One region of the Cellulomonas sp. GTC20042 genome, then DNA from elsewhere that is predicted to be linked to it. Evidence: predicted binding sites of a transcription regulator. Region 1 holds the regulator's gene; each other region holds the start of a gene.
What was found. Region 1 encodes Rex, which represses fermentation and respiration genes when NADH is low (regulators of the CRP and FNR family bind a similar motif). Its sites were predicted from a motif close to CTTGTGAANNNNTTCACAAG; they were not measured.

Region 1 (7,629 bases):
CCAGCCGACCCCGCGGGGCCGGGGCGTCGGCTGCCGCGGTCCCGCCGCCGAGCCGGGGCTGCGCGGGCAGCGAGCCGGCGAGGTCGAGCCCGCCGGTCGACGCGGCCCGTGCCTCGGCGCGCTGCCGGGACGCCGGCGGCGCGGTGGCCGCCGACATCCCGCCCAGGTACCCGAGGTACCCCGGGACCAGCGGCAGCACGCAGGGCGACGCGAAGGACACCAGCCCGGCGAGCACCGCCACCGGCACGGCGGCGAGCAGCGAGCCGGAGGTCGCGGCCCGGGCGAAGGCGTCCCCCACGTCGGCGAGCATCAGGACCCCGACGGGGTGGTCGTGGCGGTCGGCGTGCCCTCGGCGAGAGCCTCCTCGACCAGGGCGCGCAGGGTGGACCCCTCGGCGGCGCCGATGATCCGCGCGAACACCTTGCCGTCCCGGTCCAGCACGACGGTGGTCGGGGTGGCCTGCACCGGCACGATCCCCTGGAGCGCGGCGACCGCGTTCTTGTCCCGGTCGTCGATGCTCGGGTACGGCACGTCGAAGGTGCGCTGGAAGGGCTCGGCGGCCCCCGCGTCGTCCACGCCGTTGATCCCGAGCACGTGCAGGCCCTGGTCGGCGTAGTCGTTCGCGATCTCGACCAGGTCGGGCGCCTCCTCCCGGCACGGCGGGCAGGCCGCGTACCAGGTGTTCAGCACGACGACGTCGCCCCGCCAGGCCGCGACGTCCTGCACGTCACCGGCGTAGTCGGTGCCGGACAGGTCCACCGGGCCCTGCCGGTCGTCCGGCGCCCAGGAGGTGAAAGAGCCATCCCCGGACTGGTAGCCCTGGTCGACCACGTCGGTGTCCTGGCCGGTGGGGTCGTCCGCGCAGGCCGCGAGCGCCAGCACGGCGACCGCCCCGACGGCGAGCGCCCGGACGATGCGGCCGCGGACGGCGCCGCGGGTCGGGGTCACGCGCCCGCCACGGCCGAGGCGCCGGGCAGCAGGTCCGCGGCCGGCTCGGTGTAGCCGACGCGCACCAGGCGGTCGTCCTCGTAGGTCAGGCTGGTGAGGGAGGCGAGGGAGCACTGCCGGCGGCGCGGGTCGTGCCAGAGCCGGCGGTCCTCCAGCGCGAGCCGGGTGACCCAGATCGGCAGCTGGTGGCTGACCAGCACGGCCTCGTGGCCCCGGGCGGCCTCGCGCGCGGAGTCCACCACGCCGAGCACGCGGGCGACCTGCTGCCGGTACGGCTCGCCCCACGACGGGCGGAACGGGTTGCGCAGCAGCGGCCAGTGCCGGGGGTGCCGCAGCGAGCCGTCGCCGACGCCGAAGGTCAGGCCCTGGAAGGAGTTCTCGGCCTCCAGCAGCCCCTCGTCGGCGCCGACCTCCAGGCCGAGGGCCGCGCCGATCGGGGCGGCGGTCTCCTGCGCGCGCTGGAGCGGCGAGGCGATCACGACGGTAATGTCGCGCCGGGGTGCGTCGAGGCCGCCGGACAGGTGCGCGGCGACGCGCTCCGCCATGGCGTGCCCGCGCTCGGACAGGTGGTAGCCGGGGAGGCGTCCGTACAGCACGCCCGAGGGGTTGTGCACCTCGCCGTGCCGCATCAGGTGGACCGTGGTCGTGACCATGGGGTCAGTCTCGCAAACAGGACTGGGTGGTCGCGCCCGGACGGGGCCCGGTGTGGGCGATCGCACTCCCGCCCGACGCCCGACGGGTCAGGCGCGGGCGCCCTCGGCGTCGGCCGCGGCGGTGCAGCCCTGCTGGAGCGCGAGGCCCACCGCCTCCATCGCCTCGCCGAGCGCGCGGAGCTGCGCCGGGGTCAGCACGTCGACCAGGTGGGCCCGCACCGACTCGACGTGCGCGGGCGCGGCGTCGACGAGCCGGGACCAGCCGATCTCGGTCATGGTGCAGTTCACGCCGCGTGCGTCCTCCAGGCAGGGGGTCCGCTCGACCAGCCCGGCGTTCTCCATCCGGCGGATCGTGTGGGTCAGCCGGCTGCGCGAGTGCGCCAGCTCACCGGCGAGCTCGGACATCCGCAGCGTGCGCGCGGGGGCCTCGGACAGCCGCACCAGCACCTCGTACTCGCCGAGGGACAGCCCGGAGTCCTCCTCCAGCTCGTGCCCGAGCACGTCGAGCAGCCGCGCGGTGCCGTCGCGCCAGGCGCGCCACCAGCGCTGCTCCTCGGTGGAGAGCCAGCGCACGTCCGCGTGCGCCCGGGGTTCCCGGACCGGCCCTGCTGCTGTCGTCATGTCTGCCTCCCTGCTGTGCCCCGCGTCACGGCGGTGGCCGATCGTCCCACAGGTGTTGCGCGACTCGCCCCAGTGTAGTAGAAATCTCAACTAACGACAGATTGACGCTTCAACCATCACTGAGGAGTGCACCATGACCACCACCACGCTGCCGACCGGTCTGACCGCGGGCACCTGGGCGATCGACGCCTCGCACACCGAGGCCGCCTTCACCGTGCGCCACGCCGGCATCTCCAAGGTGCGCGGCACCGTGGCCGTCACCGGTGGCACCGTCACCGTCGGCGACGACCTGACCGTCTCCTCGGTCACCGCGACCCTGGACCCGTCCACCATCTCCACCGGCGACGCGGGCCGCGACGGCCACATCAAGTCGGCCGACTTCTTCGACGTCGAGACCTTCGGCGAGTGGACCTTCGCCTCGACCTCCGTGGTCGCGGACGGCGAGGACTACGTCGTGACCGGTGACCTCACCATCCACGGCGTGACCAAGTCCGTCGAGCTGGCCACCGAGTTCGGCGGCTCGGCCACCGACCCCTTCGGCAACGTGCGCGCCGGCTTCTCCGCCAGCACCACGATCTCCCGCAAGGACTTCGGCATCACCTGGAACGCGGCCCTCGAGGCCGGCGGCGTCCTGGTGTCCGACAAGGTCGTCATCACGCTCGAGGTCTCGGCCATCAAGCAGGCCTGACCCCCGCCGCGGCCGCTCCGGCCGCAGGAGCTCCTCACGAGGGCCCGATCGCGCACCCCCTGCCGCGATCGGGCCCTCGTGGCGTGCGTGGAGTCCGACGCAGCCGTCAGATCTCGACGGCGGGGTCCTCGTCCCAGCCGGACGTGCCGGGCTGGACGGTGCGCTGCCGGGTGTGGAAGCCGAGGATCTGCAGCTCGGAGCCGAGGTCGACCTCGCGCACGTCCACGCCCTCGGGCACCCGGACGGTGCGCGGCGCGAAGTTGAGGATGCCGGTGACCCCGGCCGCGACCAGCCGGTCGGTGGTGGCCTGCGCCGCCGACGCGGGCGTGGCGACCAGCGCGATCGTAGCGCCGCCCTCGGCCACCACCTGCTCCAGCCGGTCGACGTGCTGCACCTCGTGCCCGCCGACGCGGGTGCCCACCAGGCGCGGGTCGGCGTCCAGCAGACCCACGAGCACGAACCCGCGGTCGGTGAAGCCGGAGTACGCGGCGAGCGCGTGACCGAGGTTGCCGATGCCGACGATGACGATCTGCCGCTCCTCGGCCATGCCGAGGGCCTGCGCGATCCGGCGGCGCAGGTGCTCCACCTCGTAGCCGACACCGCGGCGGCCGCCGGCCCCCAGGTAGGACAGGTCCTTGCGCAGCTGCGCGGAGGAGGCACCCACCAGATCGGCCAGCTGGTCCGACGAGATCGTGATCACGCCCTCGGAGGCCAGACCGCCGAGCGAGCGCAGGTACCCCGGGAGACGGGCGACAGTGGTCGGCGGCAGGGCTCGCACCTGCACAGACTAGGCCGTCAGTCCCAGGTCCGGTGCAGCGCCTCGCGGAGACGGGTCGCATCCACCTGCCAGTACGCCACCCGCCGGCCGTCCACCTCGACCACCGGGACCAGCTCGCCGTACCGCTCGGCGAGCGGGCGGCCGTCCGGACCGGTGCCCGCGTCGATGTCCACCTCGTCCCACGCGGCGCCCACGGCGGCGCACTCGGCGGCGACGACGGTGCGCGCGTCGTCGCACAGATGGCACCCGGCGCGCACGTAGAGGACGGCGCGGGGCGAGGACGCGGGGTTCAGGGGCACAGGACGAGCGTAGGCGCCGATGGTTACAGTGGCCGGGTGCCCGACCCGATCCCGCCCCACGCGCCCGCAGGTGACGGCACCCCCGCCCCGGAGGGCCCCGCGCGGATCGCGGCCTTCTTCGACGTGGACAACACGATCATCCGCGGCGCCTCCTCCTTCCACCTCGCGGTGGGCCTGTACCGGCGCGGGTTCTTCCGCACCCGCGACATCGTGCGGTTCGCGGTGCACCAGGCGCGCTACCTGACCTTCGGCGAGGACCGCCGGCAGATCGACGACGTGCGCAACCGCGCGCTGGAGATCATGCACGGGCGCTCGGTGGCCGAGGTCGTCGCCATCGCCGAGGACGTCTACGACGAGGTGCTGTCGCTGCGGATCTTCCCCGGCACCCAGAAGCTGCTCGACCAGCACCTGCGCACCGGTCACCAGGTGTGGCTGGTCACGGCCACCCCGGTCGAGATCGGCGACCTGATCGCCCGGCGGCTCGGCGCCACCGGCGCGCTGGGCACCGTGGCCGAGCACAAGGACGGCTTCTACACCGGCCGCCTGGTCGGCGACATGCTGCACGGCAAGGCCAAGGCCGACGCGGTCCGCGCGCTCGCCGAGCGGGAGGGTCTGGACCTCGACCGGTCCTTCGCCTACGGGGACAGCACGAACGACGTCGCGATCCTCTCCGAGGTCGGCTTCCCCTGCGCGATCAACCCGGACGGCCGGCTGCGCAAGCACGCCGCCGAGGTGGGATGGCCGGTGCGCGAGTTCCGCGGCCGCCGCCGCGCCGCCCGCCGCGGGGTGGACGCCGCCACCGTCGCCGGCTCCGCCTGGGTGCTGGCGCTCGTGGTGCGCACGCTGCGCCGCTGGCTGCGCGCGCGGGTGCAGGGCCGATGACCGTCCGCCCGGCCGCCGAGGCCGACGTCCCGGCGGTCGCCGCGCTGGCCGCGCTGACGTTCCCGCTGGCCTGCCCGCCCTCGTCCACCGCCGCCGACCAGGCCGCGTTCATCGCCACGCACCTGACTCCGGAGCACGTCGCGGGCTGGCTCGCCGCCGAGGACCACACGGTGCTGGTCGCGCAGGACGGCGACGGCGCGCTGCTCGGCTACACGCTGGTCGTGCACCAGGCCGAGGGCCCGGCCGAGCCGGAGATCGCGGCCGTCGTCCCCTCGGCCCCCGCCGCCTACCTGTCCAAGTGCTACGTGCACCCCGACGCGCAGGGCCGGGGCGTCGCCGGCACGCTGATGACCGCCACGCTGGACGCCGCCCGGGCCGCCGGGGCGACCGGCACCTGGCTCGGCGTCAACGGCGAGAACCTGCGCGCGCAGGCGTTCTACCGGCGCTCCGGCTTCGACGTCGTCGGCGAGCGCACCTTCCAGGTGGGCGGCCGCACCGAGCACGACCTGGTGCTGCACCGCCCGCTCTGAGCCCGGCGCCTGGGTGCTCGCACCCGTTCCCGCGGGCGCGACCTGGTGCTACGTTCGCCGGTATCCGGCGCTCAGCCGACGGCCGCCGGGCGGACTCATGGGGGACATCATGAGCTTCTGGGAATCGTTCTGGCTCGTCATCGAGATCTTCCTGTTCTTCGCGTATCTCGTGATCCTGTTCCACATCGTCACGGACCTGTTCCGTGACCGGAAGCTGTCCGGCTGGGCCAAGGCCGTCTGGGTGTTCTTCCTGGTCGTGCTGCCGATGCTCACCGCGATCGTCTACCTGATCGCCCGGGGCACCGGGATGGCAGAGCGGCAGCACGCCGCGGTCGCCCGCGCGCAGCACGACACCGAGGACTACATCCGCACCGTCGCCGGGCACTCCCCCGCGCAGGAGATCGCCACCGCGCACCAGCTGCTCACCGCCGGCGCGATCGACGCCCCGGAGTTCGAGCGGATCAAGCAGAAGGCGCTGGCCACGGCATGAGGCGCACGCACCGGGCCGCCGCTGCCACCGTCGCCCTGCTCGCCGCCACGTCGCTCGCAGCCTGCTCGTCGTCCTCCGACGACGAGGGCGACGACGGCAGCACGCCGGGCCTCACCGCCGACAGCGACGGCACGACCGACGCCCTGGACGACCTGGTGCCGGGCAGCAGCACCCTCGGCCTCCCTGCCGCGCTCGGTGACGCCGAGCTCGACCCGGAGGCCGCCGGCGGGATCGCCTGGACCGCCGACGCCTCGCTGATCTACGTGATCACCCTGGGGTCGAGCACCTGCCCCGTGATCGCCGAGCCGGAGGCCTCCGGCGACGCGTCCGGCGTGCTCGTGACGTTCGTGCCGATCCCCGAGGACACCGCCTGCACCGCCGACCTGGTGCCGACCACCACGGTCGTGGCGCTGCCGGAGGGCATCGGCGAGGACGTGGACCTCACGGTCGACCTGGACGAGATCGGCTCCGCCACGCTGCCCGCGTTCGAGGCGGCGGCGGGGGCGCCGGTGCTGGTGCCGGTCACGGCGGGCTGAGCGCCCGGCGGGCTGCAGGCAGCACGCGATCGGTCCGGCAGGCCGCGCTCGTCGGGGCAGGATCGGGTCATGACCCCTGACTCTTCCGATAACGCGATGATATCTTCACACTATGCGAAATGAGACGCCGCCGCTCGCGCCCTATCTGCGGTCGGACGCCCAGGCCCGCATCCTCACGCTCCTGCTCCTGCACCCGGCGCAGAGTCGCAGCCTGACCGACATCGGTCGGCTGACCGGGGTGCTGCCGGCCGTCGTGCACCGCGAGGTCTCCCGGCTCGTCGAGGCCGGCGTGCTGCTCGACCAGCGTGTCGGACGCACCCGCCTGGTGCGCGCCGACACCTCGTACCGTCTGATCGCCCCGCTCACCGAGATCCTCACCGCCACCTACGGCCCGCCCGCCGTGCTCGCCTCGCTGCTGCACGGCGCTCCGGGGGTCGAGGAGGGCTACCTGGTCGGCTCCTGGGCGGCACGCCACGCCGGCGAGCCCGGGGCCGAACCCGGTGATGTCGACGTCGTGGTCGTCGGGGACGCCTCCCGCACCACCCTGAACGAGATCGCCGCCGAGGCGGAGCGCGCGCTGGGCGTGCCGGTCGGCATCAGCCGGGTGAGCCGCGCCGCCTGGGACGCGGGCACGGAGCCGTTCGTGCAGACCGTGCGCTCCCGGCCCACGCTCCCCCTGGACCTCTCGTGATCGTCCGGTGGGAGCAGGGCCGCGCCGAGATCGAGGCCCTGGTCGTGGCCGGCCGCCTGGACCGGGTCGTACCGAGCCGTGACCTCGCCGACCTGCTGCTCGCGCAGGCCGCACGGCATCTCGAGACTGCCAGGGCCACGGCCGCCACCGACCCGACGGCGGCGTTCCAGACCGCCTACGACGCCGCGCGGAAGTCGCTGGCCGCTGTGCTGGCCGTCCAGGGGATCCGGGCCCGCGCGGTGCCCGGTGCCCACGCCGTCCTGCTGGAGGCCGTGCTGGCCCAGCTGCACCCGCCGCTCGGCGCCACGCTGCGGCACTTCGACTGGCTGCGGCGCACGCGGAACGCGGTGGAGTACCCCTCGCTGGAGGCACCGGGGGTCTCGGCGGACGACGTGACCGACGGGATCGACCTCGCGGCCGCGGTGGTGGACGTGGCCGCCCGGGTGGTGCCGACACTGCCGCCGTTCTGACCCGCGCACGCACGACGAAGGCGGTGCGGGAGTCCCTGCACCC
Region 2 (7,629 bases), 1.8 Mb from region 1:
AGGTCGCCGAGCACCGGGAACTTGAAGGCGCGCTTGCGGACGTCGAAGAACTTCTGCTTGAGGTCGGAGAAGACGATCTCCGGGTGCTCGTACAGCAGCCACATGACCTTGGCGGCGTCCATCGGCGAGCCACCGCCGAGGGCGATGATCGTGTCGGGGCGGAAGTGGCGCATCTGCGCGGCACCGGCCTGGACGGTCTTGACGGAGGGCTCCGGCTCGACCTGGTCGATGATCTGGACCGACACCTTGTTGGGGCGGCGGTTCAGCACGTCGAGGACGCGGTCCACGAAGCCGAGGGTGGTCATCGTGGAGTCGGTGACGATGGTGACGCGCTCGACGTCGGCCATGTCGGACAGGTAGCGGATGGCGTTCGGCTCGAAGTACGTCTTGGCCGGGACCTTGAACCACTGCAAGTTGTTGTTCCTCCGGCCGACGCGCTTGATGTTGACGAGGTTGATCGCCGACACGTTGTTGGACACCGAGTTGTGGCCGTAGGAGCCGCAGCCGAGGGTGAGCGACGGGATGAAGGCGTTGTAGATGTCACCGATGCCGCCGAGCGAGGAGGGGGCGTTGGCGATCACGCGGATGGCCTTGACCCGGGCGCCGTAGGCCTCGGTCAGCGCCTCGTCCTGGGTGTGGATCGCGGCGGAGTGGCCCAGGCCGTCGAACTCGACCATCTGCTCGGCGAGCTGGATGCCCTGCTCGGTGGAGGTGGCGCGCAGCACGGCGAGGACCGGGCAGAGCTTCTCGCGGGTCAGCGGCTCGTTCGGGCCGACGCCGGTGACCTCGGCCAGGATGATCGAGGTGTCGGCGGGGACGGAGAAGCCGGCCTGCTCGGCGATCCACTGCGGGGACTTGCCGACGACGGTCGGGTTCAGCTTGGCGTCGGCGCAGTTCTTGCCCTTGGCCTCGACACCGAAGATGAACTTCTCGAGGAGCGCCTTCTCCTTCTTGGTGACCTTGTAGGCGTGCAGCACGGCGAACTCGGCCAGCGCGGCGTCGTAGATCTCGTCGTCCAGGATGACGGCCTGCTCGGAGGCGCAGATCATGCCGTTGTCGAAGGACTTGGACAGCACCACGTCGTTGACGGCCCGCTTGAGCTTGGCGCTCTTCTCGATGTAGGCCGGGACGTTGCCCGCACCGACGCCGAGGGCCGGCTTGCCGCAGGAGTAGGCCGCGCGGACCATCGCGTTGCCACCGGTCGCCAGGATGGTGGAGACGCCGGGGTGGTTCATCAGCAGGCCGGTGGCCTCCATCGAGGGGGCCTCGACCCACTGGATGCAGTGCTCGGGGGCGCCGGCGGCGATCGCGGCGTCGCGCACGACCTGTGCGGCGGCGACCGAGGACTTCTGCGCGTTCGGGTGGAACGCGAAGATGATCGGGTTGCGGGTCTTCAGCGCGATGAGCGACTTGAAGATCGCGGTGGAGGTCGGGTTGGTCACCGGGGTCATCGCGCAGATGACGCCGACCGGCTCGGCGATCTCGGTGATGCCGTTGATCTCGTCGCGGTTGATCACGCCGACGGTCTTCAGCGAGGCCATCGAGTTGGTGACGTGCTCGCAGGCGAAGATGTTCTTGACGGCCTTGTCCTCGAAGACGCCTCGGCCGGTCTCCTCGACGGCGAGCTCGGCGAGGTGGCCGTGCTGGTCCAGGGCGGCGACGGCGGCCTTCTTGACCAGGCGGTCGACGTCCTCCTGGGTGAAGCTCGCGTACTCGGCCAGCGCCTTGGTGGCGCCCTCGACCAGCTGGTCGATGGCAGCGGCGGTGCCGTTGTCGGTGCTCGTGATGGTCACGGGGTTCTCCCGAGGATCGTTGGTGGCGGGGGATGAGAGGGCTCCGTCGACCTCACGAGAAGACGATATCGAGAAAAGTTTCACAAACCGTGGGTCGGAGGTCCCCCGGACCTTGGTCCGAGGTCGGGCGGGCGCGGGTCTGCCAGGCTCGCGAACCGGTCGGAGAGGTTAGTGAACCGGTTCACATGGCTGTGACCAGGTCTTTCGTGCCGATCAGAGTCGTCCCAGGGGTGACGCGTCGAGGCTCTCGTCCTCCAGGTCGAGCTCGCGCAGCACCTGCCGCATGACCGCCTCGTCCACCTCGCCCGCGTCCCGTCGGGCGACCAGGGTGGCGCGCTGGGCGGCGATCACGTCGCGGCGCAGGTCCTGGAGCGCACGGCCTCGCCCGGGGGTCACGACGCGCATCCCGTCGTCCTCCGCGAGCTCCGGGTCGAGCATGACGGCGGTGGCCTGCTCCCGGCGCTCGATCGCGGTGGCCATGCCGCTCGCGAGCTGCGCGGCGACCTCCGGCCCGAGGGTCTGCGTCCAGCGTTCCTGGTGCTCGGCGATCACCCGTCGCGCGGCCTCCACGGTGGCGATCCGGACCTGCGCCTCCTGCTTGCGATCCTGGGCCTCGTCCTGCGAGCGCACGCCGAGCCGGCGGATCACCCACGGCAGCGACAGCCCCTGCAGCAGCAGGGTGCCGATCGCGGTGGCGTAGGCGGCGAGCTGGATGGTCGCGCGGTCCGGGAACGCCTGGCCGCCGACGGTGGCGGGGATCGCGGCGGCTGCGGCCAGGGTCACCACGCCGCGCATGCCGGCCCAGGACACCACCGCGGACTCCCGCACGGTCAGCGAGTCCCGCGGTGGTCGGTGCGACCCGGGCAGGCGGATCCGGTCCATCCACACGGTCGCCAGCACGTACACCGGCCGGACCAGGATCGACACCCCGAGCACGGCCGCCGCCAGCACGACGGCGGCGCCGAGGCCCTGGTCGGACTGCTGCACGTCCTGCACCAGCCAGGGCAGCTGCACGCCGATCAGCGCGAAGGTGAAGGACTCCAGCAGCAGGTCCAGGGTGTGCCAGATCGGCTCCTGCACCAGGCGGGTGGCGTAGCCGGCGGTCGGGGCGGTGTGGCCGAGGTACAGCCCGGCGGCGACCACGGCCAGCACCCCGGAGCCCTCCAGGTGCTCGGCGCCCCAGTAGCAGGCGAAGGGGGTCAGCAGCGCCACCGCGGAGGACACCACCGAGTCGTCGAACAGCAGGCGGACCCGGTGCACCAGCCAGCCGATCACCAGGCCCAGGCTCACGCCGACCAGCACCGCGAGGGCGAAGACCTCCAGCCCCTCGGACAGCGACCACGCGCCGGAGGCGGCCCCGGCCAGCGCCACCTTGTACAGCGTGAGCGAGGTGGCGTCGTTGATCAGGCTCTCGCCGGAGAGCACGGTCATCACCCGGCGCGGCAGGCCCAGGCGGCGGCCCACCGCGGCGGCGGCGACCGCGTCCGGCGGGGCCACCACGGCGCCGAGCACCAGCGCCGCCGCCAGCGGCAGATCCGGCACCAGCGCCCACGCCACCACGGCCACCGCGGCGGCGCTGACCAGCACCAGCCCGACGCCGAGCCGGGTGATCGAGGAGAGCGAGCGTCGCAGGTCCTGGTAGGAGGAGGACAGCGCCGCCGAGAACAGCAGCGGCGGCAGCACGAACTCCAGGATGAGCTCGGGGTCGATCTCGTACTCCGGCACCCCGGGGACGAAGGACACCAGCAGGCCGACCGCGACCAGCACCAACGGGGCGGGCAGCCCGCGCCGCCGGCACAGGGCCGTGACCGCGACCGCCCCGGCGATCAGGACGAAGATCTCGACGTGGTGCACGAGCGGCTCCCGGGTCGGCGGCTGGGGGTCGGGACCGACCCTAGCCCCGCGACCGGGAGCCGCCTGGGGAGGACCTGGGCGTCAGCCCTGTGCCCGAGGGGCGTCAGCCCTGCGGCAGCGCCGGGGGCGGGGTGAGCACGGTCGGGTGGTCCGGCACGGAGGCGGTCATCAGCGTGCCGTCGGCGCGGCGGTTGCCCTCGATGTCGCGCACCGTCGGAGTGCCGATCAGGCGCGGTGCCGGGGCCAGCGGGACGACCACCGGTCCGGCGGCGGCGACCTCCACGCGCTCGCCCCGCACGACCAGCGTGATCGCGTCGCCCTCCTCGACGGTGAGCCGCAGCTCGGTGTGCCGCACGTCGACGCGCACCCGGACCCCGCGCACGGTCAGGCGGTAGGTGAGCCCGTCCCAGACCTCCGGCAGGCGCGGGTCGATCGACACGACGCCCTCGTGGTCGCGCATGCCGCCGAAGCCGCAGGCCAGTGCGCTCCACACCCCGCCGAGGGACGCGACGTGCACGCCGTCGGAGGTGTTGTGGTGCAGGTCGGCCAGGTCGACGTACAGCGCCGAGGTGAAGTACCGCAGCGCGAGCTCCTGGTAGCCGACCTCGGAGGCGATGATCGACTGCACCACCGCGGACAGCGTCGAGTCGCCGGTGGTCAGCGGGTCGTAGTAGTCGAAGTCGGCGAGCTTCTCCTCGAGCGTGAACTGGTCGCCCTGCAGGAACAGCGCGAGCACCACGTCGGCCTGCTTGAGCACCTGGAACCGGTAGATGACCAGCGGGTGGTAGTAGAGCAGCAGGGGGCGCTTGGACGGGTCCGTGTTGGCGAGGTCCCACAGCTCCTTCTCGAGGAACTGCGCGTCCTGCGGGTGGATGCCCAGGCGCTCGTCGTAGGGGATCGCCATGTGCTCGGCGGCCCGCGCCCACTCGTCCAGCTCGGCGGTGGTCAGGTGCAGCCGGTCGGTCAGCGCGGCGTGCGCGGCCGGGTCGTCGTGCGCGAGCCGGTCCACCGCCTCGACGGCGCCGCGCAGGTTGGCCCGGGCCATCACGTTGGTGAACAGGTTGTCGTTGACCACGGTGGTGTACTCGTCCGGGCCGGTGACGCCGTGGATGTGGAAGGACGAGTCGCCGTTGCTGCCGCGCCAGAAGCCCAGGTCGGCCCACATGCGCGCGGTCTCGACCAGGATGTCCACGGCCTCGCGGGCCAGGAAGTCGTCGTCGCCGGTGGCGGCCACGTACTGCCGCACGGCATGGGCGATGTCGGCGTCGATGTGGTACTGCGCGGTGCCGGCGGCGTAGTAGGCCGAGGCCTCCTCGCCGTTGATCGTGCGCCACGGGAACAGCGCGCCGTCCTGGTTGAGCTCCCGGGCCCGGCGGCGGGCGGCGTCCAGCATCGTGTAGCGGAACCGCAGGGCGTTCCGGGCCACCCGCGGCGAGGTGTAGGTCAGGAACGGCAGGACGTAGATCTCGGTGTCCCAGAAATAGTGGCCCGAGTAGCCGGAGCCGGTCAGGCCCTTCGCGGCGATGCCGTTGCCCTCGGCGCGGGCGGTGGCCTGGGCGATCTGGAAGAGGTTCCACCGGACGGCCTGCTGGAGGTCGGGCTGCCCGGGGATCTCCACGTCGGAGCGCGCCCAGAAGTCGTCCAGCCAGGCGCGCTGGTCGGCGTGCTGCCGCTCGACGCCGGTCTGCTGCACCCGGTCCAGGGTGCGGCGGCAGCGGTCCACCAGCTCGCGCGCGGGGATGCCGCGGCTGGTGTGGTAGGTCACGACCTTGGTGATCCGGATCGGCTGGCCCTGGCGGGCGCGCACCCGGTAGACGTGCTTGGCGAGGTCGTCCTCGACCAGGGACAGCTCCTCGACCTCGTTCTCGGTCTCGATCGTGTGGTCGGCGGCCACCGCCAGGGTCATGCCGGAGTCGGCCACCCGGTAGCCGAGCACGTAGCGCCCGTCCTTGGCCCAGTGCAGGCTCGGCTCGAGCACCCGGTCGGTCAGCTGCTCGGACTTGCGGGGGTCGAAGCCCTCGCCCATGGCGGCGGAGCGCACGTGGTACTCGTCCTGGCCGTCCTGCCGGTTGAGGATCTGGCTGGACACCACCACGGGCGCGTCGGCGTCGAGCAGGGTGACCTCGTAGGTCAGCACCGCCAGGTGCCGCTCGGTGAAGGACACCATGCGGCTCGACCGCACCTGCACCCGCTTGCCGGACGGGGTCTGCCAGACGAGCTCGCGGCGCAGCACGCCGTCGCGGAAGTCCAGGGTGCGCTCGTAGGCGTGCAGGTCGGCGACGGTGAGCAGCAGGGGCTCGTCGTCCACGTACAGCCGCAGGATCTTGGCGTCCGGCACGTTGACGATGGTCTGGCCGACGCGCGCGAAGCCGTAGGCCTCCTCGGCGTGCCGGATCGGCCAGGTCTCGTGGAAGCCGTTGACGAAGGTGCCGTGGGCGTGGCTGTCCCGGCCCTCCTCGACGTTGCCGCGCATGCCGAGGTAGCCGTTGCCGACGGCGAACAGCGTCTCGGTGCGGCCGAGGTCGCCGGCGTCGTGCCGGGTCTCGCGCAGCGCCCAGGGGTCGTGCGGGAACCGGTGCCGGTCGATCGGGTCCGGGGTGAACAGGGAGGTCGGGTTCACGGCGTGGTGCTCTCGCGGTCGTCGGGAGCGGTGGCGACCAGCTCGATCAGGTCGTCCACCACCAGGTCAGCCCCCTGCTCGAGGAGGACGGCGGCGCCCGCGCCCCGGTCCACCCCCACGACGAGCCCGAACGCCCCGGCACGGCCGGAGGCGACGCCGGACTCGGCGTCCTCGACGACGGCCGCGCGCTCGCGCGGGACGCCGAGACGGTCCGCGGCGTACAGGTACGTGGCCGGGTCCGGCTTGCCCGCGAGCCCGTGCTCGGCGGCGACCAGGCCGTCGACCACCAGGCCGAAGCGGTCGCTCAGCCCGGCGGCGGCGAGCACCGGCACGGCGTTGCGGGAGGAGGACACGACGGCGACCTGCCGGCCGGCGGCGATCAGCGCGTCCACCAGGCGCACCGAGCCCGGGTAGGGCTGCACGCCCTCGGTCTCGAGCACCTGGGTGAACACGGCGTTCTTGCGGTTGCCGAGCCCGCAGACCGTCTCGGCCTCGGGCGGGTCGGTCGGGTCGCCCCACGGCAGCTCGATGCCGCGGGAGGCGAGCAGCGAGCGCACGCCGTCGTAGCGCGGCTTGCCGTCGACGTGGGCGAAGTAGTCGGCGTCGGTGTACGGCACGGCGCCGGCCGCCTCCAGCACGGGGGTGAACAGCCGGGACCACGCGTGCATGTGCACCACGGCGGTCGGCGTCAGCACGCCGTCCAGGTCGAACAGGACGGCGTCCAGGCCGTCGAGGGTGGCGGCGGGGCGGTCGGTCGTGCGGTCCACGGGGCTGCTCCTCATCCTCGGGCGGGTGCCGGGGTCGGCGGGTGTGCGGCGGTCGGGGGCTGTGCGGGGGTCGGGGGGTGCGCGGCGGTCATGCCGTGCTCGGTGCCGCGGGCCGCCGCGGACGGGCGGATCACGAGCTCCGGTGCCAGCGCGCCGGCGGGGCGGGGGCCGCGGGTGAGCACCCCGAGCCGGTCGAGCACCTGGTCGACCAGGGTCTGCGCCACCAGTCTGACCGGCTGGCGCAGGCTCGCCAGCCCGGGGCGGGTGAGACGCGCCAGGTCGGAGTCGTCGAAGCCGGTGACCGCGACGTCGCGGCCGGGGGTGGCGCCGGCGTCGGTGACCGCCGCCAGCGCGCCCACGGCGAGGGTGTCGGAGGCGCAGACCACGGCGGTGGGCGCGTGGGCCGCGTCGGCGAGGAGCGGGGCCAGCGCGGCCTCGGCGGCGTCGGGGTCGTCGGCAGCGGCGGTGACGTCGGGCGCCGCGGGCAGACCGAGCCGGGTCAGCGCCGCACGCCAGCCGGTCCGGCGCTCGTCGCCGCCCGCGCCGTCGGCGGGCCAGCCGAGGAAGGCGATCCGGCCGTGTCCCAGGGCGACCA
Region 3 (7,629 bases), 1.8 Mb from region 1:
ATCATCGCGGCGCCGGCGAGCATCTCGAGCACGATGTCGGGGTTCTGGAGCAGCGCGTTGCCGAAGGACATGATCGCGTTGCCGACCTCCGCCCCGACGTCCGCGGCGCCGTGCCAGACGTCGGACCAGATCCCGCCGACCCGGTCCCAGAAGGAGTCGTCCTCGGGCGCCGCATCGGCCGCCTCGGTGACGAGGTCGGCGGCCCGGTCGCCCGCCTCGTCGGCGGAGACCTGGGCAGCGGTGAGCAGGGCGACGGCCTCGGCGCGGGCGGCCGCCCCGGGATCGCCGGTCGGGGCCGACGCCGTGGGCGCCCAGGCGGCGCCGACCAGGGAGGGCCCGCGCGGGGAGGGGGATCCGGCAGTGGCGGTCTGCCGCTCGCCCCGCTGCCAGAGGGTCACCGCACTGGCGGCCGTGATCCGGGCGCCGTCCTCCGCGTCGGCGTAGGCGGTGAGCGCGGTGGCCGCCCGCCGGTGGGCGTCGGCGGCGGTGGTGAACCGGCGGGGGAGCGCGCCGATCGTGGCGCGGGAGCGCTCGGCGGCAGTGCCCTGCCAGGCACCCGCGGTGTCGATCTGCCGCAGGAGGTGGCCGGTCACCTCGTAGGAGTCGCCCTGCTGGTCCAGCCGATGGGCGAGGTCGCGCGCCGTGGCGGTGTCGCCGGGGACGAGCACGCGGGCGTCGTGGGTACGCGCGAGGGTGGCGGTCACCGGGGCGGTCCCGTGGCACCGGCCGGGTCCAGGTGCTCGGCGACCCGGTGGGCGAGGGTGGCGAGGTGCTCGTCGGCCTCGCGGTAGGCGCGCGCGGAGCCGACCAGCCGCGCCTCGCACTCGTCCACGTCCCTGCCCAGGATCGACGCCCCGCGGTCCCAGCGGGTGCCGAAGTGCGCGAGGGCGTGGTCCAGCCGGTCGTGCCCGACCGGGGCGGGTGCGGCGGGTGGTGCGTCCTCCAGGTGCCCGCGTGCCCGGCGCGCGAGGGCGCCCGCCTCCTCGATCTCGTCGACCTCGACCCTGACCCGTCCGGACATCCACGGCCTCCTCGCCGTCGCTGCGTCGTGACTGATGTCGGCACGCTAGGCGGCTCGGGCGGCGGCTCCGGACGATCTGTGCGTTTTCCGCAACCGCCCCCCGCGCACGGCGTGTCTCCTCGCCCGCACCTCTCGCGCGCGCGAGGTGAACCGGTCCATCCGACCCGACGTGAGGGCCGTCACGTCGCCCTGACCTGCGATTGGGACCGAGGTCCCAAGACATCCCATGACCTCGTGAATAGCGTCACTAGTACACGGACCTCACCGAGGAGCAGCAGATGTCCACCACCGCAGTACCTCAGACCGGCACCGACGCCACCGCGGGTGCCTGGAGCTCGTTCGTCACCGGACCCTGGTGCGACGGGATCGACGTGCGCGACTTCATCCAGCGCAACTACACGCCCTACACCGGCGACTCGTCCTTCCTCGCCGGCGCCACCGAGCGCACCACCGGCATCTGGGCCAAGCTCAGCGCGATGTTCCCCGAGGAGCGCGCCAAGGGCGTCTACGACATCGACAACCACACCCCGTCGACGATCACGTCGCACGGCGCGGGCTACATCGACGAGGCCAACGAGCTGATCGTCGGCCTGCAGACCGACGCCCCGCTCAAGCGCGCCATGTTCCCCAACGGCGGGTGGCGCATGGTCGAGAAGTCGCTCGAGACCTACGGCTACGACGTCGACCCCGAGGTCGCCAAGATCTTCACCACGTACCGCAAGACGCACAACGACGGTGTCTTCGACGTGTACCCCCCGAACGTCCGCGCGGCCCGCTCCTCGCACATCATCACCGGCCTGCCGGACGCCTACGGCCGTGGCCGGATCATCGGCGACTACCGCCGCGTGGCCCTCTACGGGATCGACGCGCTGATCGAGGCCAAGCGCCTCGAGCGCCACGAGCTCGACATGGAGCCCTCGATCGAGGACGTCATCCGTGACCGCGAGGAGAACGCGGAGCAGATCCGCGCCCTGCAGGAGCTCAAGCGGATGGCCGCGGCCTACGGCTACGACATCTCCAAGCCGGCCACCAACGCCCGCGAGGCCGTGCAGTGGCTGTACTTCGCCTTCCTCGGCGCGGTCAAGGAGCAGAACGGCGCGGCGATGTCGCTGGGCCGCACCTCGACCTTCCTCGACGTGTACATCCAGCGTGACCTCGACGCCGGCACCATCACCGAGGAGTTCGCGCAGGAGCTGATCGACGACTTCGTCATCAAGCTGCGCATCGTCCGCTTCCTGCGGACCACCGAGTACGACAACCTGTTCTCGGGCGACCCGACCTGGGTCACCGAGTCCATCGGCGGCATCGGCGAGGACGGCCGTCCGCTGGTCACCAAGAACTCGTTCCGCCTGCTGCAGACGCTCTACAACGTCGGCCCGGCCCCCGAGCCGAACCTGACCGTGCTGTGGAGCAACCGCCTGCCGGAGGGCTTCAAGAAGTTCTGCGCCCAGGTCTCGATCGACACCTCGGCGATCCAGTACGAGTCCGACGACCTGATCCGCACCTCCTGGGGCGACGACGCGGCGATCGCCTGCTGCGTGTCCCCGATGCGGGTCGGCAAGCAGATGCAGTTCTTCGGTGCCCGCGTGAACATCGCCAAGGCGCTGCTCTACGCGATCAACGGTGGCCGCGACGAGGTCTCCGGCAAGCAGGTCGCCCCGGTGTCCGCGCCGGTCGCCGGCGACGTCCTGGACTACGAGGACGTGGCCGCGAAGTACGACAAGCTGCTCGACTGGCTGGCCGAGACCTACGTCGACGCGCTGAACTGCGTGCACTTCATGCACGACAAGTACGCCTACGAGCGGCTCGAGATGGCGCTGCACGACCGCACCATCCTGCGCACCATGGCCTGCGGCATCGCCGGCCTGTCGGTCGTGGCGGACTCGCTGTCGGCGATCAAGTACGCGAAGGTCACGCCGGTCCGCGACGAGGACGGCCTGGTCACGGACTACGTGATCGAGGGCGACTTCCCGAAGTACGGCAACGACGACGACCGTGCGGACGACATCGCCGTGGGCATCACCAAGGCCTTCATGGAGAAGATCCGCAAGCACAAGACGTACCGCAACGCGCTGCACACGCAGTCGGTGCTGACGATCACCTCGAACGTCGTCTACGGCAAGGCCACGGGCAACACCCCCGACGGCCGTCGTGGCGGCGAGCCGTTCGCCCCGGGCGCCAACCCGATGAACGGGCGCGACTCGCACGGCATGCTCGCCTCCGCGATGTCGGTCGCGAAGCTGCCGTACTCCGAGGCGATGGACGGCATCTCGCTCACCTCGACCGTCGTGCCCTCGGGCCTCGGCCGCACCAAGGACGAGCAGGTGACGAACCTGGTGGGCCTGATGGACGCGTACAACGTGTCCTCCGGGTACCACCTGAACGTCAACGTCCTGAACCGGGAGACCCTCGAGGACGCCATGGAGCACCCCGAGAACTACCCGCAGCTCACCATCCGGGTGTCCGGCTACGCGGTGAACTTCGTCCGCCTGACGCGTGAGCAGCAGCTCGACGTGCTCTCCCGGACGTTCCACGGCGCGCTCTGACGCCACCTGACGGGCGCGGGCGTCCGCCGGGGGATCGTTCCCGGCGGGCGCCCGTCCTGCATCACGCACCACCCGGCACCACCGGCACCACCCAGCACCATCGGCACAGCGAGGAGACGGACATGACCAGCACCACGTGCGGCATCGGCGATCAGGTCGGCGCCCCGGTCATCGAGCTCGGCGTCCCGCTGGTCGGCGGCTCGAACCAGCGCTCCTCCGCCGGCACCGCGGGCCTCGAGGTCAGCGCCGCCGAGCGCAGCGAGAAGTTCGCGCAGATGCGCGCCGGCGAGCTCGGCTCCCTGCACTCCTGGGAGCTGGTCACCGCCGTGGACGGCCCGGGCACCCGCCTGACGACCTTCCTCGCCGGCTGCCCGCTGCGCTGCCTGTACTGCCACAACCCCGACACCATGGAGATGCGTCGCGGCGAGCCGGTGCTCGCCGAGGAGCTGCTGCGCCGGATCGGCCGCTACAAGGCGGTGTTCGAGGTGACCGGCGGCGGGCTGACGATCTCCGGCGGCGAGCCGCTGATGCAGCCGGCGTTCGTGGCCCGCGTGCTGCGCGGTGCCAAGGAGCTCGGCGTGCACACCGCGATCGACACCTCCGGCTACCTGGGCGCGCACTGCTCGGACGAGATGCTGGCGGACCTCGACCTGGTGCTGCTGGACGTGAAGTCCGGCATCCCCGAGACCTACAAGAAGGCCACCGGACGCGAGCTCCAGCCGACGCTCGACTTCGGCCGCCGGGTCGCCGACTCCGGCACCGAGATCTGGGTGCGCTTCGTGCTGGTGCCCGGGCTGACCGACGCCGTGGAGAACGTGGACGCCGTCGCGGACTACGTGGCGACGCTGTCGACGGTGAGCCGCGTCGAGGTGCTGCCGTTCCACCAGATGGGCCGGGACAAGTGGGCCAGCCTGGGCATGGACTACGAGCTGGAGGACACCGAGCCGCCGAGCCAGGAGCTCGTCGCGCGGGTGCGCCAGCAGTTCCGTGACCGGGGTCTGACCGTCTTCTGATCGACCCGGTCACCGGGGTCGATCACCCCGGGGCCGTGGGCGCGAGGGGCGTCGGGAGTGCGGCGGGGGCCGCGCCCGGCGCCCTCTGCTGTCCCCGGGGCACTGCCGTCCCGGGATCGCGGCGCGGCCTCACGACCCGGCGCGCGGCTTCACGCCCCCGCGCGCACCGCCAGCCCGGGCGGCAGCAGCCGACGGCCCAGCACGTGCTCCGACCAGCCCTCGCGGTCCAGCCAGGGGCAGATCCCGCCGAGGTGCGGCGGCCACCCGGCGCCGAGGATCATCGCCAGGTCGACCTGCGTCGCGTCGGCGACCACGCCCTCGTCCAGCAGCCCGCCGATCTCCTGCGCGAGCCCGGTCGCCACCCGCGCGAGCACGTCGTCGGCGTCCGGCACCGGCGCCCCGGTCACCGGGTCGTCGAAGGCCTCCTGGATGGCAGGGTCCACCTCCGGCAGCCCGCCGGGGCCGGGGTGGGCGACCGACCGCCCCTCGCGCACCAGCCGCTCCAGCCCGGGTGACAGCCGGAAGCGTTCGCCCAGACCGTCGTGCAGGGTGCCGAGCACGTGCTGCGCCACGCCGAGCCCCACCAGGTCGAGCAGCGCGAAAGGGCTCATGGGCAGGCCGAGCGGGCGCAGCGCACGGTCCGCGACGGTGACCGGGGTGCCGTCCTCCACCGCGCCCAGCACCTCGGCGAGCATCCGCAGCAGCACCCGGTTCACCACGAAGCCGGGCCGGTCGGTGGTGCGCACGACGGTCTTGCCCGCACGGGCGGCCACGTCCACACCGGTGGCCAGCGCCTCGGCGGAGGACGACGCGGTGGCGACCACCTCGACCAGCGGCATCTGCGCCACCGGGTTGAAGAAGTGCAGGCCGACCACCCGCTCCGGGTGCGCGAGCCCGTCGGCCATCGCGGAGACCGACAGCGCGGAGGTGTTGGTCGCCAGGACCGTGCCGGGGTCGACCAGCGCCTCCACCTCGGCGAAGACCGCGCGCTTGACGTCCAGCACCTCGGTCACGGCCTCGATCACCAGGTCCGCCCCGGCGAGGTCGTGCAGGTCGGTGCCGACCCGGATCCGGTCCAGCAGCGCTGCGGCGGCGTCCTCGGCGAGGCGTCCGCGCCGCACCTGCGCCTCGACCAGGGCGCGCACCCGTCCGCGACCGGCCTCGGCGCGCTCCTCGTCCACCTCGCGCAGCCGCACCGGCACGTCCAGCCGGGACGCGAGCAGCACGCCGAGCTGCGCGGCCATCAGCCCGGCACCGATCACCCCGACCTCCCGCACCGGTCGCGGCTCGGCGCCACCGGTCGCAGGACCCGTCCGGTGCGCGCGGGTCGCGCCCCCGACCAGGTCCGCCGCGTACATGGCGGCGGCCGCCTGCTCGGACACCAGCAGCTCGGTCAGCGCCTCGTCCTCGGCGGCGAAGCCGGCCTCGCGGTCCCGCTGCCCGGCCCGGGCGATCAGGTCGAGGGTGTGCGGGTAGGACGGCGCCGCGCCGTGCAGCCGCGCCTCGAGCACTCCGGCGGCACGCTCGACGGCCGCGGCGTCGGCCTCGGTGGCCGGGCGGGGAGCGCGCGCCGGCGGGCGCTCGCGCAGCAGGTCGACCGTCCAGGCGAGCGCGGCGTCGGTGAAGTCCTCCGCGGGCAGCACCGCGTCCACCAGGCCGATCCGCAGCGCCTCCTCGGCGGAGGTCTGCCGGTTGTTCGCGAGCGGGCGCAGCACGGTCAGGTCGATCGCGGCCTCGACGCCGACCAGCCGGGGGAGCAGCCAGCAGCCGCCCCAGCCCGGCACGATCCCGAGCGACGCCTCCGGCAGCGCCAGCGCGCGCACCCCGGCCGCGGCGACGCGGTGGTCGCAGTGCAGGGCGATCTCCAGCCCGCCGCCCAGGGCGTAGCCGCCGACCCAGGCGATCGTGGGCACCGGCATCTCGCCGAGCAGGCGCAGCGTGTCGTGCCCGAGCCGCGCCAGCGCCCGTGCGCCGACCTGGTCGCGCAGCGCCCGGGCCAGCGTGAGGTCCGCCCCGGCGACGAACGCCCCCGGCCGGCCGGTGACCGCCACCGCGGCGATCTCGCCCGCCCGTGCCCGCGCCTGCACGGTGAGCAGCACGTCCTGGAGGGCCAGCAGCCCGCGCAGGCCGAGGGTGGTCGGCCGACGGCCGTCCGCGCTGGTCAGGGTGACCACGGCCAGCGTGCCGCCGTCCGGCAGCGGCTGGTCGCGGGTCGTCACGACGGCGACGTGGTCGTCCGGCTCGACGGTCAGACCGGTGGGCAGGTCGGCGAGGGAACGGGTCATGCGGCGGCCTCCAGACAGCGGTGTCCGACGGATCACCGCGACCCTAGCCGCAGGTCCGGGCGACCGCCCGGGGGACGCCGGCGCGCCCACCCCGGGTGGACGCCCGCGCGCGATCAGGCCGGCGCGTCCTGCGCGGCCCGCACGAACGCCTCGGCGAGCAGCGGCGCGACCAGTCCGATCTGCCAGGACCGCGCACCGCCCTCCGCCAGCCGCTCCGCGATGGACTGCTCGTCGGCCGGGCTCGGCGGCGACCAGCACAGCCGGCGCAGCAGGTCCGGCTGGAGCAGGTTCTCGATCGGCACCGTGTGCTCCTCGGACAGCGCGGCGACCACCTCGCGGGCGGTGGTGAGCCGGGCGGCGGCGGCCGGGTCGCGATCGGCCCAGGCACGCGGCGGCGGCGGACCGTCGGAGCGCGGGCCCCGGCTGGACGGCAGCTGGTCCTCGGGCAGCGCGAGGGCGGAGTCGATCGCGCTCTGCCACAGCGGTGCGCGGCGGCGGGTGCCCTTGCCGGAGAACGCGGGCAGCGCGACGAGCTGCGGCACCGAGCGGGGGAGCGCCTGTGCGGCCGCCATGATCGCGGCGTCCGGCAGCACCCGGCCCGGGGAGATGTCCCGCTGGCGGGCGTTGGTGTCCCGGGTCTGCCACAGCGCGCGGACGACGGCGAGCCGGCGCGGGTCGCGGATGGCGTGCACGCCGGAGACGCGCCGCCACGGGTCCACGCGCGGAGCGGGCGGCGGGGCGAGGCGCACGGCCTCGAACTCCTC

Region 2: the regulator Rex is predicted to act here: its motif matches at 1,861-1,880, upstream of adhE (bifunctional acetaldehyde-CoA/alcohol dehydrogenase).
Region 3: the regulator Rex is predicted to act here: its motif matches at 1,253-1,272, upstream of pflB (formate C-acetyltransferase).

What each region holds. Positions count from the first base shown of each region.
Region 1 covers NZ_AP043678.1:678,966-686,594, reverse strand. The annotation lists gene ACZ5HG_RS03210 (cytochrome c biogenesis CcdA family protein) at 1-310, opposite strand, end outside; gene ACZ5HG_RS03205 (TlpA family protein disulfide reductase) at 310-948, opposite strand; gene ACZ5HG_RS03200 (histidine phosphatase family protein) at 945-1,601, opposite strand; gene ACZ5HG_RS03195 (MarR family winged helix-turn-helix transcriptional regulator) at 1,689-2,222, opposite strand; gene ACZ5HG_RS03190 (YceI family protein) at 2,356-2,910, shown strand; gene ACZ5HG_RS03185 (redox-sensing transcriptional repressor Rex) at 3,017-3,688, opposite strand; gene ACZ5HG_RS03180 (glutaredoxin family protein) at 3,706-3,987, opposite strand; gene ACZ5HG_RS03175 (HAD family hydrolase) at 4,036-4,869, shown strand; gene ACZ5HG_RS03170 (GNAT family N-acetyltransferase) at 4,866-5,399, shown strand; gene ACZ5HG_RS03165 (PLDc N-terminal domain-containing protein) at 5,509-5,889, shown strand; gene ACZ5HG_RS03160 (hypothetical protein) at 5,886-6,425, shown strand; gene ACZ5HG_RS03155 (winged helix-turn-helix domain-containing protein) at 6,538-7,116, shown strand; gene ACZ5HG_RS03150 (HEPN domain-containing protein) at 7,113-7,586, shown strand.
Region 2 covers NZ_AP043678.1:3,066,628-3,074,256, reverse strand. The annotation lists gene adhE (bifunctional acetaldehyde-CoA/alcohol dehydrogenase) at 1-1,787, opposite strand, end outside; gene ACZ5HG_RS14225 (Na+/H+ antiporter) at 2,007-3,647, opposite strand; gene ACZ5HG_RS14220 (glycoside hydrolase family 65 protein) at 3,751-6,267, opposite strand; gene ACZ5HG_RS14215 (HAD family hydrolase) at 6,264-7,049, opposite strand; gene ACZ5HG_RS14210 (LacI family DNA-binding transcriptional regulator) at 7,046-7,629, opposite strand, start outside.
Region 3 covers NZ_AP043678.1:2,441,728-2,449,356, reverse strand. The annotation lists gene ACZ5HG_RS11390 (putative T7SS-secreted protein) at 1-704, opposite strand, end outside; gene ACZ5HG_RS11385 (hypothetical protein) at 701-1,021, opposite strand; gene pflB (formate C-acetyltransferase) at 1,300-3,567, shown strand; gene pflA (pyruvate formate-lyase-activating protein) at 3,690-4,580, shown strand; gene ACZ5HG_RS11370 (3-hydroxyacyl-CoA dehydrogenase NAD-binding domain-containing protein) at 4,730-6,865, opposite strand; gene ACZ5HG_RS11365 (HRDC domain-containing protein) at 6,979-7,629, opposite strand, start outside.